Regions from separate parts of the Streptomyces sp. NBC_00989 genome, predicted to be linked through region 1. Evidence: riboswitches for the same ligand, from Rfam matches in the RefSeq annotation. Region 1 holds a riboswitch; each other region holds the start of a gene.
The links. A riboswitch is a leader RNA that binds a small molecule or an ion and turns the genes downstream of it on or off. The one in region 1 is predicted to bind cobalamin.
Positions count from the first base shown of each region.

Region 2: linked by a shared signal. The riboswitch ahead of metE (5-methyltetrahydropteroyltriglutamate--homocysteine S-methyltransferase) and the one ahead of OG714_RS18275 (ribonucleoside-diphosphate reductase subunit alpha) in region 1 are both predicted to bind cobalamin.
Region 3: linked by a shared signal. The riboswitch ahead of OG714_RS35600 (prenyltransferase/squalene oxidase repeat-containing protein) and the one ahead of OG714_RS18275 (ribonucleoside-diphosphate reductase subunit alpha) in region 1 are both predicted to bind cobalamin.

Region 1 covers NZ_CP108728.1:4,250,814-4,255,984, forward strand. The annotation lists gene OG714_RS18260 (DUF3311 domain-containing protein) at 1-114, shown strand, start outside; gene mctP (monocarboxylate uptake permease MctP) at 111-1,721, shown strand; gene OG714_RS18270 (GNAT family N-acetyltransferase) at 1,853-2,359, shown strand; cobalamin riboswitch at 2,405-2,536, shown strand; gene OG714_RS18275 (ribonucleoside-diphosphate reductase subunit alpha) at 2,661-5,099, shown strand; gene OG714_RS18280 (ribonucleotide-diphosphate reductase subunit beta) at 5,099-5,171, shown strand, end outside.
Region 2 covers NZ_CP108728.1:2,893,564-2,898,734, forward strand. The annotation lists gene scpA (methylmalonyl-CoA mutase) at 1-445, shown strand, start outside; gene meaB (methylmalonyl Co-A mutase-associated GTPase MeaB) at 442-1,434, shown strand; cobalamin riboswitch at 1,533-1,756, shown strand; gene metE (5-methyltetrahydropteroyltriglutamate--homocysteine S-methyltransferase) at 1,894-4,212, shown strand; gene OG714_RS12645 (histidine phosphatase family protein) at 4,317-4,895, shown strand; gene OG714_RS12650 (polysaccharide deacetylase family protein) at 5,139-5,171, shown strand, end outside.
Region 3 covers NZ_CP108728.1:7,955,304-7,960,474, forward strand. The annotation lists gene OG714_RS35590 (energy-coupling factor transporter transmembrane component T) at 1-656, opposite strand, end outside; gene OG714_RS35595 (SCO2322 family protein) at 649-1,278, opposite strand; gene OG714_RS35600 (prenyltransferase/squalene oxidase repeat-containing protein) at 1,275-2,522, opposite strand; cobalamin riboswitch at 2,617-2,748, opposite strand; gene OG714_RS35605 (phosphotransferase) at 2,808-3,509, shown strand; gene OG714_RS35610 (helix-turn-helix domain-containing protein) at 3,489-4,358, opposite strand; gene OG714_RS35615 (alpha/beta fold hydrolase) at 4,541-5,171, shown strand, end outside.

The DNA.
Region 1 (5,171 bases):
CCGTTCTTCTACTGGTACCAGATGCTCTGGGTGCTGATCTCGACGGCGCTGACGATGACCGCCTACAAGCTGTGGCAGCGCGACCAGCGGACCCGCCATGGAGGTAACCGGTGAACGACGGCGTGAACGGCGTCGCCCTCGGCGTCTTCATCTTCTTCTTCCTGGCCGTCACGGTCCTGGGCTTCCTGGCCGCCCGCTGGCGCCGGGCCGACAACGAGCAGAGCCTCGACGAATGGGGCCTGGGCGGACGGTCGTTCGGCACCTGGGTCACCTGGTTCCTGCTCGGCGGCGACCTCTACACGGCGTATACGTTCGTCGCGGTCCCGGCGGCGGTCTACGCGGCGGGCGCGGCCGGCTTCTTCGCGGTGCCGTACACGATCCTCGTCTACCCCCTCATCTTCACGTTCCTCCCCCGCCTCTGGTCGGTGTCGCACAAGCACGGATACGTGACGACGTCCGACTTCGTGCGCGGCCGCTTCGGCTCGAAGGGCCTGTCCCTGGCGGTGGCGGTCACCGGCATCCTCGCGACGATGCCGTACATCGCACTCCAACTCGTCGGCATCCAGGCCGTGTTGGATGTCATGGGCGTGGGCGGCAGCGCGAGCTCCAACTGGTTCGTGAAGGACCTGCCGCTGCTGATCGCGTTCGCCGTGCTGGCCGCGTACACCTACTCGTCCGGCCTCCGCGCCCCCGCGCTGATCGCGTTCGTGAAGGACGGGCTGATCTACCTGGTCATCACGGTGGCGATCATCTACATCCCGATCAAGCTCGGCGGCTTCGACGACATCTTCAGCGCGGCGGGCGCCAAGTTCAAGGCGGCGGGAGCGGGCGGACTCGTCCCCGCACCGGCGGGCCAATGGACGTACGCCACACTGGCGTTGGGCTCGGCACTGGCGTTGTTCATGTACCCCCACTCGATCACGGCGACCCTGTCCTCCAAGAGCCGCAACGTGATCCGCCGCAACACCACGATCCTGCCCCTGTATTCACTGATGCTGGGCCTGCTGGCGCTGCTCGGCTTCATGGCGATCGCGGCGGGCGTCAAGGTCACCAACGGCCAACTGGCGATCCCGCAGCTGTTCGAGAACATGTTCCCGGACTGGTTCGCGGGCGTGGCCTTCGCGGCGATCGGCATCGGCGCCCTCGTCCCGGCGGCCATCATGTCCATCGCGGCGGCGAACCTCTTCACCCGCAACATCTACAAGGACTTCATCAAACCGGACGCGACCCCGGCCCAGGAGACAAAGGTCTCCAAGATCGTCTCGCTCCTGGTGAAGGTCGGCGCCCTCGCCTTCGTCCTGACGATGGACAAGACGGTCGCCATCAACTTCCAGCTCCTGGGCGGCATCTGGATCCTCCAGACCTTCCCGTCCCTGGTGGGCGGCCTCTTCACCCGCTGGCCCCACCGCTGGGCCCTCCTCGCCGGCTGGGCGGTCGGCATGATCTACGGCACCCTCGCCGCGTACGGCGTGGCCTCCCCGACCCAGGACCACTTCGGCGGCTCGTCCAAGGAGATCCCCGGCATCGGCGAGATCGGCTACATCGGCCTGACGGCGTTCGTCCTGAACGTCGTGGTCACGGTGGTCCTCACGTTCGCCCTGAAGGCGTTCAAGGCCCCCGAGGGCATCGACGAGACCAGCCCCGCCGACTACACGGCAGACGCAGGCGACCCGGGCGTAGAGGTGGAGCTGCCTCCGGCGACTGCTGGCGCCGCCCACTGAGCCCACCCAGGGGCGCGGGGCTGTATCGATTTGCGGCTCCGCCGCGTGGGCGCGCCCAGCCACGACGAACCCGCAGCGGGCCACCGAAAAGCAAGTCACTCGGCGGCCCGCTGTCGTACACACTCACCCCCATGGACATCCTCATCCGCCGAGCAATCCCCACCGAATACGAAGACCTCGGCAACATCACAGCACAGGCCTACCTACAGGACGGCCTCCTCGACTACGGCGACGACGACCCCTACCTCCCCGTACTGAAGGACGTGGCAAGCCGAGCCGCAGCCGCCGAGGTCCTCGTCGCGGTGGACGGCGAACACCTCCTCGGCGGAGTCACCTTCGTCCCCGGCCCCGGCCCCGTCGCCGACATCGCGACAACCGGCGAGACAGAGATCCGCGCACTGGCGATCGCCCGCACCGCCCGCGGCCGAGGCGCCGGCGAGGCCCTGGTCCGCGCCTGCATCGACCGCGCCCGAGCCACCGAGGGCTGCGAGGCCGTGGTCCTGTCGACCCAGAGCTCGATGCACGCGGCCCACCGCATCTACGAACGCCTGGGTTTCGTCCGCACCCCCGACCGCGACTGGAACCCCGTGCCACACCTGGACGATCTCACTCTGCTCACCTACAAGCTGACACTCTGAAACCACCGCGACACAACATCTGGTGGTGGCGTGACAGGCGAGCACAAGATGTATGCTCATGCTCGCTGTCGCCGCAGGGGAATCCGGTGCGAATCCGGAACTGTCCCGCAACGGTGTACTTACGTGCATATGCACGCATGGTCAGTCCGAGGACCTGCCGACAGCTCGCGTCCGGCCACCCGGCCAGGGCGCATGACGTCCGGGCCTCGTGGAGTGGGCCGGTGGACGCGACGCCCCGTGCGCTCGTGTACTGCCGCCTGCCCTCGGCGAGGCCCCGTGCCGAGCGAGGGAGAGCCCCACCGTGACCATCGCGCCAGCAGAGCCGGCATCAGCGACCCAGGTGAACAAGGCGATCGTGGCGACCGCGACCGGAACCGACGTTCCCGGTACGGCCGTTCCCGGAGCTACCGTTCCCGGAGCCGACGGCCCGGGTACCGCGATCCTGCGGACCCTGACCGAGCTGACCGCCGACCTCCCCGACGCCGACCCGGGCCGGGTCGCCGCCGCCACGTTGCGCGGCCGGTCCGCGCACGCGGACGTGGCGGAACTGCGCGAGCTGGCCACGGAGGCGGCCGCCGGTCTCATCTCCGAGGACCCGGTCTACTCCCGGCTGGCCGCCCGGCTGCTGACGGTCGGCATCGCCGCCGAGGCCGCCTCCCAGGGCGTCACGACGTTCACCGAGTCCGTCGCCGTGGGCCACCGCGAGGGCCTCATCGCGGACCGCACCGCCGAGTTCGCGACGCTGCACGCGGCCCGCCTGGACGCGCTGATCGACACGGAGGCCGACGACCGCTTCGGCTACTTCGGGCTCCGGACGCTGTACAGCCGTTACCTCCTGCGGCACCCGATCACCCGCAAGGTCATCGAGACCCCCCAGCACTTCATGCTGCGCGTGGCCGCCGGTCTCGCGGAAGACGACTCGACCCGTGCCCTGGACGAAGTGGCCGCGCTCTACCGCCTGATGAGCCGCCTGGACTACCTCCCGTCCTCCCCCACCCTCTTCAACTCCGGCACCCGGCACCCCCAGATGTCGTCCTGCTACCTCCTCGACTCCCCGCTGGACGAGCTGGACTCCATCTACGACCGGTACCACCAGGTCGCCCGCCTCTCGAAGCACGCCGGCGGCATCGGTCTGTCGTACTCCCGCATCCGCAGCCGCGGTTCGCTGATCCGGGGGACGAACGGGCACTCCAACGGCATCGTCCCGTTCCTGAAGACGCTGGACGCCTCGGTCGCCGCGGTGAACCAGGGCGGCCGGCGCAAGGGTGCCGCCGCGGTGTACCTGGAGACCTGGCACTCCGACATCGAGGAGTTCCTGGAGCTGCGGGACAACACGGGTGAGGACGCCCGTCGTACGCACAACCTGAACCTGGCGCACTGGATCCCGGACGAGTTCATGCGCCGGGTGAACGAGAACGGCGACTGGTCGCTGTTCTCCCCCGCCGACGTGCCCGAGCTGGTCGACCTGTGGGGCGACGAGTTCGACGCCGCGTACCGCAAGGCCGAGGCGCAGGGGCTGGCCAAGAAGACCATCCCGGCCCGTGACCTCTACGGCCGCATGATGCGCACCCTCGCGCAGACCGGCAACGGCTGGATGACCTTCAAGGACGCGGCCAACCGCACCGCCAACCAGACCGCCGAGCCGGGCCACACGGTCCACTCCTCGAACCTCTGCACGGAGATCCTGGAGGTCACGGACGACGGCGAGACGGCGGTCTGCAACCTCGGTTCGGTGAACCTGGGAGCGTTCGTGGTCGACGGTGACATCGACTGGGAGCGGCTGGACGAGACGGTCCGGACCGCCGTCACCTTCCTCGACCGTGTCGTGGACATCAACTTCTACCCGACCGAGCAGGCGGGCCGTTCCAACGCCCGCTGGCGCCCGGTCGGCCTGGGCGCGATGGGCCTCCAGGACGTCTTCTTCAAACTCCGCGTCCCCTTCGACTCCCCGCAGGCGCAGGCACTTTCGACGCGTATCGCCGAGCGCATCATGCTCGCCGCGTACGAGGCCTCGGCCGAGCTCGCCGAGCGCAACGGCCCGCTGCCGGCCTGGGAGAAGACCCGTACGGCGAAGGGTGTGCTGCACCCCGACCACTACGACGTGGAGCTGACCTGGCCCGAGCGCTGGACGGCCCTGCGGGAACGTATCGCCCAAGTCGGCATGCGCAACAGCCTGTTGCTGGCGATCGCCCCCACGGCCACCATCGCGTCCATCGCGGGCGTGTACGAGTGCATCGAGCCGCAGGTCTCGAACCTGTTCAAGCGCGAGACGCTGTCCGGCGAGTTCCTCCAGGTCAACTCGTACCTGGTGAACGAGCTGAAGCAGCTCGGCGTGTGGGACGCCCGCACCCGTGAGGCGCTGCGCGAGGCCAACGGCTCGGTGCAGGGCTTCAGTTGGATCCCGGCCGAGGTCCGCGCCCTGTACCGCACGGCGTGGGAGATCCCGCAGCGCGGCCTGATCGACATGGCCGCCGCCCGCACCCCGTACCTGGACCAGTCCCAGTCCCTGAACCTGTTCCTGGAGACGCCGACGATCGGCAAGCTCTCCTCGATGTACGCGTACGCCTGGAAGCAGGGCCTGAAGACGACGTACTACCTGCGCTCCCGCCCGGCGACCCGCATCGCCCGCGCGGCCCAGGCCCAGGCTCAAACCCCCATCCCCGTACAGCAGTTGACCCCCGACGAAGACGCGGTCGCCTGCTCCCTTGAGAACCCCGAGTCCTGCGAGGCCTGCCAGTAATGACGACCGAAGCCAAGAACCTCCTCGACCCGGGCTTCGAGCTGACCCTCCGCCCCATGCGCTACCCGGACT
Region 2 (5,171 bases), 1.4 Mb from region 1:
CCGCACCCTCGTGGCCGAGTTCGAGGAGTCCGAGGGCCGCCGCCCCCGCATCCTGGTCGCCAAGATGGGCCAGGACGGCCACGACCGCGGCCAGAAGGTGATCGCCACCGCGTTCGCCGACCTCGGCTTCGACGTCGACGTCGGCCCCCTCTTCCAGACCCCCGGCGAGGTGGCCCGCCAGGCCGTCGAGGCGGACGTGCACATCGTCGGCGTCTCCTCGCTCGCCGCCGGACACCTCACCCTCGTACCGGCGTTGAAGGAGTCCCTCGCCGCGGAGGGCCGCGAGGACATCATGATCGTGGTCGGCGGAGTCATCCCGCCCCAGGACGTCCCCACCCTCCTGGAGATGGGCGCGGCGGCCGTGTTCCCGCCCGGGACGGTGATCCCGGACGCGGCCTACGACCTGGTGCAGCGACTGGCCACCGACCTCGGGCACGCCCTGTGATCGAGGTCGACACCTATGTGAAGGGCGTGCTCGACGGGAAGCGGGCCCTGGTGGCCCGCGCCATCACCCTCGTCGAGTCGACCAAGCCCCAACACCGGGTCATGGCCCAGGAGTTGCTGACCGAACTCCTCCCGCACAGCGGCCAGGCCCGCCGGATCGGCATCAGCGGCGTACCGGGCGTCGGCAAGTCGACGTTCATCGACGCGTTCGGCACGCTGCTGACCTCGCAGGGCTTCCGGGTCGCGGTACTGGCCGTGGACCCGTCGTCGACCCGCACGGGCGGCTCGATCCTCGGCGACAAGACCCGCATGGAACGCCTGGCCGTGGACCCGGCGGCCTTCGTACGTCCCTCCCCCACCGCCGGCACGCTGGGCGGCGTCGCGAAGGCGACCCGCGAGTCGATCGTGGTGATGGAGGCGGCGGGCTACGACGTCGTCCTCGTCGAGACGGTAGGCGTGGGCCAGTCGGAGACGGCGGTCGCGAACATGGTCGACTCCTTCCTGCTGCTGACCCTGGCCCGCACCGGCGACCAGCTACAGGGCATCAAGAAGGGCGTCCTGGAGCTGGCTGACGTCATCGCCGTCAACAAGGCGGACGGCCCACACGAGCGCGACGCGAAGAGCGCGGCACGTGAACTGGCGGGCGCACTACGGCTGATGCATCCCGCCGACGCCGCCTGGACCCCACCGGTACTGAGTTGCAGCGCGCGCGAGGGAACGGGCCTGGACACGGTCTGGGAGCGCCTCGAACAACACCGTTCACTGCTGGACTCCACGGGCCGCCTGGCCGCGAAGCGCAGCGAGCAGCAGGTGGACTGGACCTGGACTATGGTCCGAGAAGAACTCCTGGGCCGCCTGCACGCCGACCCGACGGTCCGCGCCCTGGCCCCGGACCTAGAACGCCAGGTACGAGAGGGCGAGTTGACAGCAACCCTGGCGGCCGAGGAAATCCTGCGAGCCTTCGAATCCCGGCAAGCTGACATGCCCTAGGGGCGCGAGGCTGTATCGATTTGCGGCTCCGCCGCGTGGGCGCGACCAGCCCCCACCGGCCCGCACCCAAAAATCGACGCACAAGACCCCCACCCCGTAGGCTGGCTAACGCAGCTGGTTCGCCCCGTCAGCCAGACGGACGCGTCGCAAGAGGGAACCCGGTGAGATTCCGGGACTGCCCCGCAGCGGTAAGCGGGAACGACCGCCGTCATACGCACTGGGCCCACACAGGACCTGGGAAGCGACGGCCAGTAGGTGACCTCCGGTTCACAGGAGGCCGTGCCCGCAAGTCCGAAGACCTGCCACCTGCCCGCACGCGAAGCATTCGCGTGCGGAATCCCGGTGACCTCGTGGGCGGGTCGGCGTACATACGGGCGGTCACCATCCCCCGGTCTACGAACCTTCGCACTCACGTCCCGACACCGGGATCCAGGGAGATATCTCGCGAAGGAGATTTCCGTGACAGCGAAGTCCGCAGCCGCGGCAGCACGGTCCACCGTGTACGGCTACCCCCGCCAGGGCAGGGGCCGTGAACTGAAGAAGGCCATCGAGGGGTACTGGAAGGGCCGCGTCGACGCCGACGCCCTCCGGACCACCGCCGCCGAACTGCGCCGCACGAACTGGCGGCAGCTCGCCGAGGCCGGCATCCACGAGGTACCGACCGGCGACTTCTCGTACTACGACCACGTCCTCGACACCACCGCCATGGTCGGCGCGATCCCCGAACGCCACCGCGCCGCCGCCGAACTCGACGCGCTGGACGGGTACTTCGCGATGGCGCGCGGCACGCAGGACGTGGCGCCGCTGGAGATGACGAAGTGGTTCGACACCAACTACCACTACCTCGTGCCGGAGTTGGGCCCGGACACCGTCTTCACCACCGACTCCACCAAGCAGGTCGCGGAGTTGAGGGAGGCCCTCGCCCTGGGCCTGACCGCCCGCCCCGTCCTGGTCGGCCCGGTCACCTACCTCCTGCTCGCCAAGCCCGCACCCGGGGTGCCCGCGGACTTCGAACCGCTGACCCTGCTGGACCGGTTGCTGCCCGTGTACGCCGAGGTCCTCGCCGACCTGCGCGCGGCGGGCGCGGAGTGGGTGCAGCTCGACGAGCCCGCCCTGGTCCAGGACCGCACCCCGGCCGAACTGAACGCCACCACCCGCGCCTACCGCGACCTCGGCGCCCTCACCGACCGGCCGAAGCTGCTGATCGCCTCCTACTTCGACCGGCTCGGCGACGCGCTGCCGGTGCTGGCGAAGGCGCCGGTGGAGGGCCTCGCCCTGGACTTCACCGAGTCCGCCGCCGCCAACCTGGATGCCCTCGCCGCGGTGGGCGGGCTGCCTGGCAAGCGGCTGGTCGCCGGTGTCGTCAACGGCCGCAACGTCTGGGTCAACGACCTCACCAAGTCCCTTGCCACACTGGGCACGTTGCTCGGTCTCGCCGACCGGGTCGACGTGGCCGCCTCCTGCTCGCTCCTCCATGTGCCGCTCGACGCCGCCGCCGAGCGGGACATCGAGCCGCAGATCCTGCGCTGGCTCGCGTTCGCGCGGCAGAAGACGGGCGAAATCGTCACGCTCGCCAAGGGCCTGGCCCAGGGCACCGACACGATCGCCGCCGAACTCGCGGCGAACCGCGCCGACTTGGCCTCCCGCTCCGGTTCGGCACTCACCAGTGACCCCGCCGTACGGGCCCGGGCCGCCGCCGTCACGGACGCCGACGCCCGCCGCTCCCAGCCGTACGACGAGCGGACCACGGCACAGCGCGCGCACCTCGGGCTGCCGCCGCTGCCGACGACCACGATCGGCTCGTTCCCGCAGACCGTCGAACTGCGCACCGCGCGGGCCGACTTGAGGGCGCGGCGGATCGACGCGGCCGGTTACGAGGAGCGGATCAAGGCCGAGATCCAGGAGGTGATCTCGTTCCAGGAGAAGACGGGCCTGGACGTCCTCGTGCACGGCGAGCCCGAACGCAACGACATGGTCCAGTACTTCGCCGAGCAGCTCACGGGATATCTCGCCACGCAGCACGGCTGGGTCCAGTCCTACGGCACCCGTTACGTCCGCCCGCCGATCCTGGCCGGCGACATCTCCCGCCCGGAACCGATGACGGTGCGCTGGACGACGTACGCCCAGTCGCTCACCGGCCGTCCGGTCAAGGGCATGCTCACCGGGCCGGTCACCATGCTCGCCTGGTCCTTCGTCCGTGACGACCAGCCGCTCGGCGACACCGCACGGCAGGTCGCCCTGGCCCTGCGCGACGAGGTCAACGACCTTGAGGTAGCGGGGACTTCGGTCATCCAGGTCGACGAACCCGCGCTGCGCGAAACCCTTCCGCTGCGTGCGGCGGACCGGGAGGCGTATCTCGCCTGGGCCACCGAGGCGTTCCGGCTGACCACCGCCGGCGTCCGTCCGGAGACGCAGGTCCACACGCACATGTGCTACGCCGAGTTCGGCGACATCGTGCAGGCCATCGACGACCTCGACGCGGACGTCATCAGCCTGGAGGCGGCCCGCTCGCACATGCAGGTCGCGCGCGAACTGGCCGAGCACGGTTATCCGCGCGAGGCGGGACCGGGTGTCTACGACATCCACTCCCCGCGCGTACCGGGCACGGCCGAGGCAGCGGCCTTGCTGCGCAAGGGACTTGAGGCCATCCCGGCGGAGCGGTTGTGGGTCAACCCGGACTGCGGCCTGAAGACCCGGGGCTGGCCCGAGACCCGCGCGTCCCTGGAGAACCTGGTCGCCGCGGCCCGCACGGTCCGTGCGGAGCTGACCGGTTCCTGACCCGTTGGCGGGGGCGGCTGGGAGGAACACCCTCCCGGCCGCCCCCGCCGTCGGATGCGCGGGAGACGATGTCCTCCCATGGCCCTAGGAACGGGAGCGACCGAGTGACCAGCCGCATCACCTTGATCTCGCCGGCGATGAACCGGTCCCTGCGGGAGACCCGGTTCGACGACGGCAGCCCGCTCGATCCGAGCGGTGCGGCCCGCGCCGAGTCCGCCGCGCGGTCGCTCCGCTCGGCTGACCGGGTGCTGGTCTCGCCCACTGTGCGGTGCCGGGAGACGGCGTCCGCGCTGGGCCTCCCGGCCGTAGCGGAGCGGGAGTTGGCGGGGCTGGACATGGGGCGCTGGCGGGGGCTGACCCTCGACGAGGTGATGGCTCGGGAGCCGGACGCGGTGATGGGCTGGCTGACGGATCCGGACGCGGTGCCTCATGGCGGGGAGTCCGTGCGGGGGCTCTGCGAGCGGGCGGCACGGTGGCTGGAGGCGGCGGCCGGGGTCGAGGGCGGGACCCTTGCGGTGGTTGAGCAGGAGTTCGTGCGGGCCGTTGCGGTCACGGTCCTTGACGCGCCTGGGCCCGCGTTCTGGCGGCTCGATGTGCCGCCGCTGACCGCGACCGAGCTCAGTGGGCGGGCCGGGCGGTGGAATCTGCGGCTCGGGCGGGAGCTGGGAGCCGACGTCCGCTAGGCGCTCCGCGGGATCTGCGGTTCCTTGGCCGCCCGCCGGTGGGGGCTGGTCGCGCCCACGCGGCGGAGCCGCAAATCGATACAGCCCCGCGCCCCTAAAAGGCCGCTGTACCTAACCGGACTGCCCCAACTCCTCCGACTATACACACCACGTATACTCGCTATGTATAGTCTCGGCATGCCATCACTGAACGCTCTGTGCAAGAAGAGGGAAAGACCCCGGGCCGGGTTGCGTGCTGTCGGCATGTTTGTGGCGGTCGCCGTGCTGGGTCTGGCG
Region 3 (5,171 bases), 3.7 Mb from region 1:
CGGAGCCGGCGGGCGGCGCGCAGGCGTTGGACGTCGGCGACGAGGTTCGGGGCGAAGGTGAGCGCCACGACCACCGCGACGCCGGTCTCGTACAGGGCGCCGGGGAGGGACTTGAGGAGGCGGGCGGGGTTCGCGAGGGCGTTCGCGGCGCCGACGCAGACGAGGAGCGTGGCCAGCTTCAGGCCGTCGTAGAACGCGAAGAGCAGGCCCTCGGCGGTGACCCTGCCGCCCAGGCGGATGCCCTGCGCCCAGTGGGGGAGCGGGAGTTCGGGGAGGGTGAGGAGGGTGTGGGTGCCGGGGACGGGGGAGCCCAGGACGATCGCGAAGGCCAGGCGGATGAGGAGTACGGCGAGGGCGAGTTTGGCGAAGGCGGTGTAGGAGCGGGACCAGGGGGCGGTTGTGCGGTGGGTTGCCACGACGTAGGCCGTGACCGTGATGAGGAGGGACAGGAGGAGGGGGTTGGTGGTGCGGGTGGCGGCGGTGGCGAGGCCGAGGGACCAGGTCCACCAGGCGCCGGGGTGCGGGGTGTTGGGGGTGGGGTGGTGTGTCGTAGTTGTTTGACTGCTGCGCCGTTGTGGCTGGTCGCGCAGTTCCCCGCGCCCCTTCAGGGCGCCCTTGCCGGGCCGGAGTTGACCGCGCCCCGTCTGCTCAGCCATGCCGACGCCTTCGGGCCTGCCATATCGCTGCCGCTCCCAGGAGGGCGATTGCCGCCGCGCCCGCGAGTAGTCCCACCGACGGGCCGTGATGGGGTGTCGCGGTCTTCTGCTGTTTCTGTCCGGTGATCCGCTCGCCGCAGCCCCGCTGCGGATATCCGGCGATCGCGCACAGCAGGGCGTTCGTGTCGTAGCGCAGGGGTTTCGCGACCGTGGCCAGGGCCTCCGCCGTTGTCGCGTCGGGGGCGACCGTCGCGCAGGCCGTACGGCGGGTGGGCGGGGTCTCGCCGGACGGGGCGTCGGTCGGCGTGCCGAAGTCGATGACCAGGGCGATGCGCTTCTTGCCGTCTGCCGCCGGGGAGTTGGCGCAGATCGTCGCGAAGTCCGCTGCCGGGAACCGGGGTTGTGCCGCGTCCGCCGAGTCCGCGCTCACCGCGAAGCGGAAGCCCTGGACGGCGCCGTCGTCGGGGCGGGCGGTGGACGGGCCCTGTGTGGCGTACGTCCAGTGGGTGCCGGTGCGGTCCCAGAAGGACCAGTAGCGGTAACCGGCGGCCTGGGCCGGGCCGTTGGCGGTGAGGGCGAGCAGGAGCGCGGTGAGGAGCAGGAGGAGGCGGCGGCGGGTCACTGCTGCTGCCCGCGCTTCCGGCCGCGGGCGATCAGGACGGAGCCGGCGATCGCGACGACGAGGAGAACGCCGCCGACCGTCCAAGCGACGTTCAGGGAACCGTCGTTGTCGTCGGAGGCCGTCTTCTCGGCCGGGCCGGCCGTGGGCTGCTCGTCGATGCGCTTGGGGGCCGGGCCGGTCGCGTTCAGCAGCGTGACGAGGTTCTGGCCGCCGAAGTCGTGGACGTCGGCGCCCTTCGCGGTGGTCGCCACGAAGACGAGCTGGGCGTAGGCGGCCGGACCGCCTTGCGCGGCCCACGACTTGGAGTGGGTCTCCAGCCAGTGCAGGGGCTTGGCGGCCTGGTCGTGCAGGCCGAGGGACGACAGGGCGACGATCGCGTCGGCCGTGTTCCCGTAGTCGGGCTGGGGCTTGGCGCCGGGGAGCGAGGTGGTCAAGTGGCCGCTCTTCGCCATGGACTCGGCGAGCCACGCGGCGCCGTTGTCCGCCGGCTGCTCGGGATCGTCCCCGGACTTCTCGCACGTCGCAGGCGACTCGGCGTCGTCCTGCGGGCTTCCGGCCAGCGACTCGCCGTACAGGCCGAGCACGGCCGCGGCGGTCGCGTCCGCGTTGGCCACGAGCTTGCCCTTCTTGTCGGGCTGGTACGCGAAGGCGCCCGCGTCCGTGCCCGCGTCGCAGGGCAGCGCGAGCTTCCGCAGCGCGTCGTAGGGGGACTTGCCGTTCTTCCGGAGGTTCGGCACGGTCACCCCGGCGTCCGCGAGGGCGCCGATGACGACGGAGGTGGAGTTCGCGTCGCTGGCCCCACCGGGGGAGTAGCCCCAGCCGCCGTCCGGGTTCTCGACGGACTTCAGCCACGTGACGGCCTTGGTGACGGCCGCGTCGCCGCGGCTGTCGTTCGCGAGAGCCTGTACGGCGGCGGCCGTGCTGTTGGTGTCGACCATGACCTTGGCGTCACAGGCCTTGGCGGGGTTCGCGCGGAAGGCCGCGAAGGCGCCGTCGGCGCACTGCTGGCCGAGCAGCCACGTCACCGCCTCGTCGGCGGGCTCCACGCCCACGGCATTCTGCGCGAGCAGGGCGAGGGACTGGCGCCAGACGCCGTCGTAGGCCGGATCCGAGGTGCCGTAGAGCCCGGTGGGTATCGCCGCGGACGGCGAGGGTGACGGACCGGCGGCGACGGCGGGTGTGGCGGCGATCACGGTGACGGTGATGGTGGCGGCCAGGACCGCGGCGCTGCGGCGGACGTTCATGATCGGCGGGTGCCTTCCCCTAGGGGGAGCACGGCAGCGCACGGGAACACCCCCGGGCGGCTCGGCTCCGTATTCCTCGACGGTGCGTGTGAGCCGGTCACGTGCCGTGCGGGGCGGTCCGGCTCACCGGCCCTGACGGACCGGATCACGGTTGCGGGTCAGCGCCGGAATTGCACCGGCTTCCCCCCGTACGGGTGTGATGACGACCCGGCCACTGTACGGCCAACCTGGGCGCACGCTGTGTGCGGGGGTTGCCCGGACCGCCGTCCCCGGTAGGTTCTGGCCATGCCAGCGACGGGGAAGCTGATCGGCTCCGGCCGTACCGCCGACGTGTACGAGATCGACGAGGCGTGGGTGCTGCGCCGCAACCGGGAGGACTGGGGGGACGCGGCGGCCGAGGGCGCGGTGATGGAACATGTGCGGGCGCACGGCTATCCCGTGCCCCGGGTGCGGATGGGGGACGCGGGCGCCTCAGACGCGTCGCGCGCCTCGCGTACCTCACGCACCGATCTCGTGATGGAGCGGCTGACCGGGCCCACCATGCTGGAGGCGCTCGTCGCGGGCACGATCGACGTGCGGGAGGCGGGGACCGTACTCGCCTCTCTGCTACGGCGGTTGCACGCCGTCCCCGGCCGGCGACCCGGCACCCGGGTGCTGCACCTCGACCTCCACCCGGAGAACGTGCTCCTCACCCCGGACGGGCCCCGCGTCATCGACTGGGGCACCGCGGAGGACGGCGATCCCGGGCTGGACTGGGGGCTCTCCGCGATCATCCTCGCCCAGGTCGCCGTGGACGACGATCAGCCGGTCGCCGAACCGGCCCGCGCGCTGCTCGTCTCGCTGCTCGCCGATCCTTCCGGGCTCACGGGGGAGGGCCTGGCGGAAGCGCGGCGGAGGCGGGCGCTGAATCCGACCATGAGTGTGCGTGAGGTCGAACTGCTCGGTGAGGCCGAGGAGTTGGTCAGGTCAGTCGCGCCGCTGCCGTAGGCGGGCGCTGGGGGCGTCCGCCGGGGGCTGGAGGGCGGAGGCCAGGAGGGCGAGTTTGTCGGCGCTGTCCGTGCCGGGGTCCGGGTGGTAGATGACGAGGGTCCGGCCCGGGGCGCCGTCGATGCTCAGGCGTTCACGGTTCAGCTGGAGGCCGCCGACCTGGGGGTGGGCGATGTGCTTGGGGGCGGCTTCGCAGGCCTGGACGTCGTGGCGGGCCCAGAGACGGCTGAACAGGGGGCTGGCCAGGGAGAGTTCGCCGACCAGCTCGATGAAACGAGGGTCGTCGGTGTCGGTGCCGACCGACTCGCGGAAACCGGCGACCATGCCTCCGGCGGCGCTCTCCCAGTACGGGTACAGCGCCTGCTCGGCCGGGTCGAGGAACAGGGACCGCAGCCGATTGGCTCCCGCCGTGAAGCGGGGGGAGAGCGCGGTCGCCAGGGAGTTGGCGGCCAGGACGTCGAAGTAGCGGCCCTCCACCAGGGCGGGGAGGGGGAGCGTCGCGATGAGTCTGGTGATGCCCGGCGGGACGGCTTCCTTCCGGGGGCGGGGCCTGGTGCGGTGTCGGCGGGGCTTGTCGGCGCCCAGGCGCAGGAGGTGGGCCGTCGCGTCGTCGTCCAGCCGCAGCACGCGGGCTATGGACTCCAGGACCTGCACGGAGGGGTTGCGGTCGCGGCCCTGTTCCAGGCGCAGGTAGTAGTCGGCGCTGATGCCGGCGAGCATCGCGACCTCCTCGCGGCGCAGGCCCGGCACGCGGCGCACCCCGAAGGCGGGGATGCCCGCCTGGTCGGGGGTGACGAGTTCGCGGCGGGCGCGCACGTACTCGCCCAGCGGGTTCGGTTCGTCGGCCATCTCCGCACTGTAGATCGGCCGGGCGGGGAGCTGCCTGGTCCTGTCACCCCCAGGGTCGGCGGGGCCCTGGCTGGGGCGCGGGCCGGGCGGCAGCGTCGTCGGTGGCCGGTCGGGTGCGTGCCGATCAGCGCGTCGGCCACCACGGCCCGGCAACCCCCGTCACCTCACCGAGGAGCACAGTCATGTCCACGTATCTGCTGGTACACGGCGCCTGGCACAGCGGGCAGGCCTGGGAGCGGGTGGTCCCGCTGCTGACGGCGGCCGGGCACCGGGTGCTCGCCCCGTCCCTCACCGGGCACGGCGACAAGGCGCATCTGCTCGGCCCCGACGTGGGGCTCGACACCCACGTCGACGACGTCGTCGCTCTGATCACCGAGGAGGACCTCACGGACGTGGTCCTCGTGGGGCACAGTTACGCCGGGCTGGTCGTCTCGGGCGCGGCCAACAGGCTCCCGGACCGGATCGCCCAACTCGTCCACCTGGACGCGATGGTCCCGGTGGACGGCGAGCGCGCGACCGACATCATGCCCGTGACCCAGGTCCTCATCGACCTGGCCGCGCGGTCCGACACCCCCTGGCGGATTCCCCCGCTGCCCGAACTCCCGCCGCCCGGTGGCCTGTTCGGGGTCACCGATCCGGCGGACGTGGCCTGGCTGCGCACGATGGTCTCGGACCAGTCGGCGCTGTGCCTCCAGCAACCGGTCCGGCTCGACAACCCCGCCGCGCACGCGATCCCCCGCACCCACATCCACTGCGTGGGCAGTGAGCCGGAAGGGTTCGAGCGGCGGCCCGTCCCCGCGATCCAGCCCAACG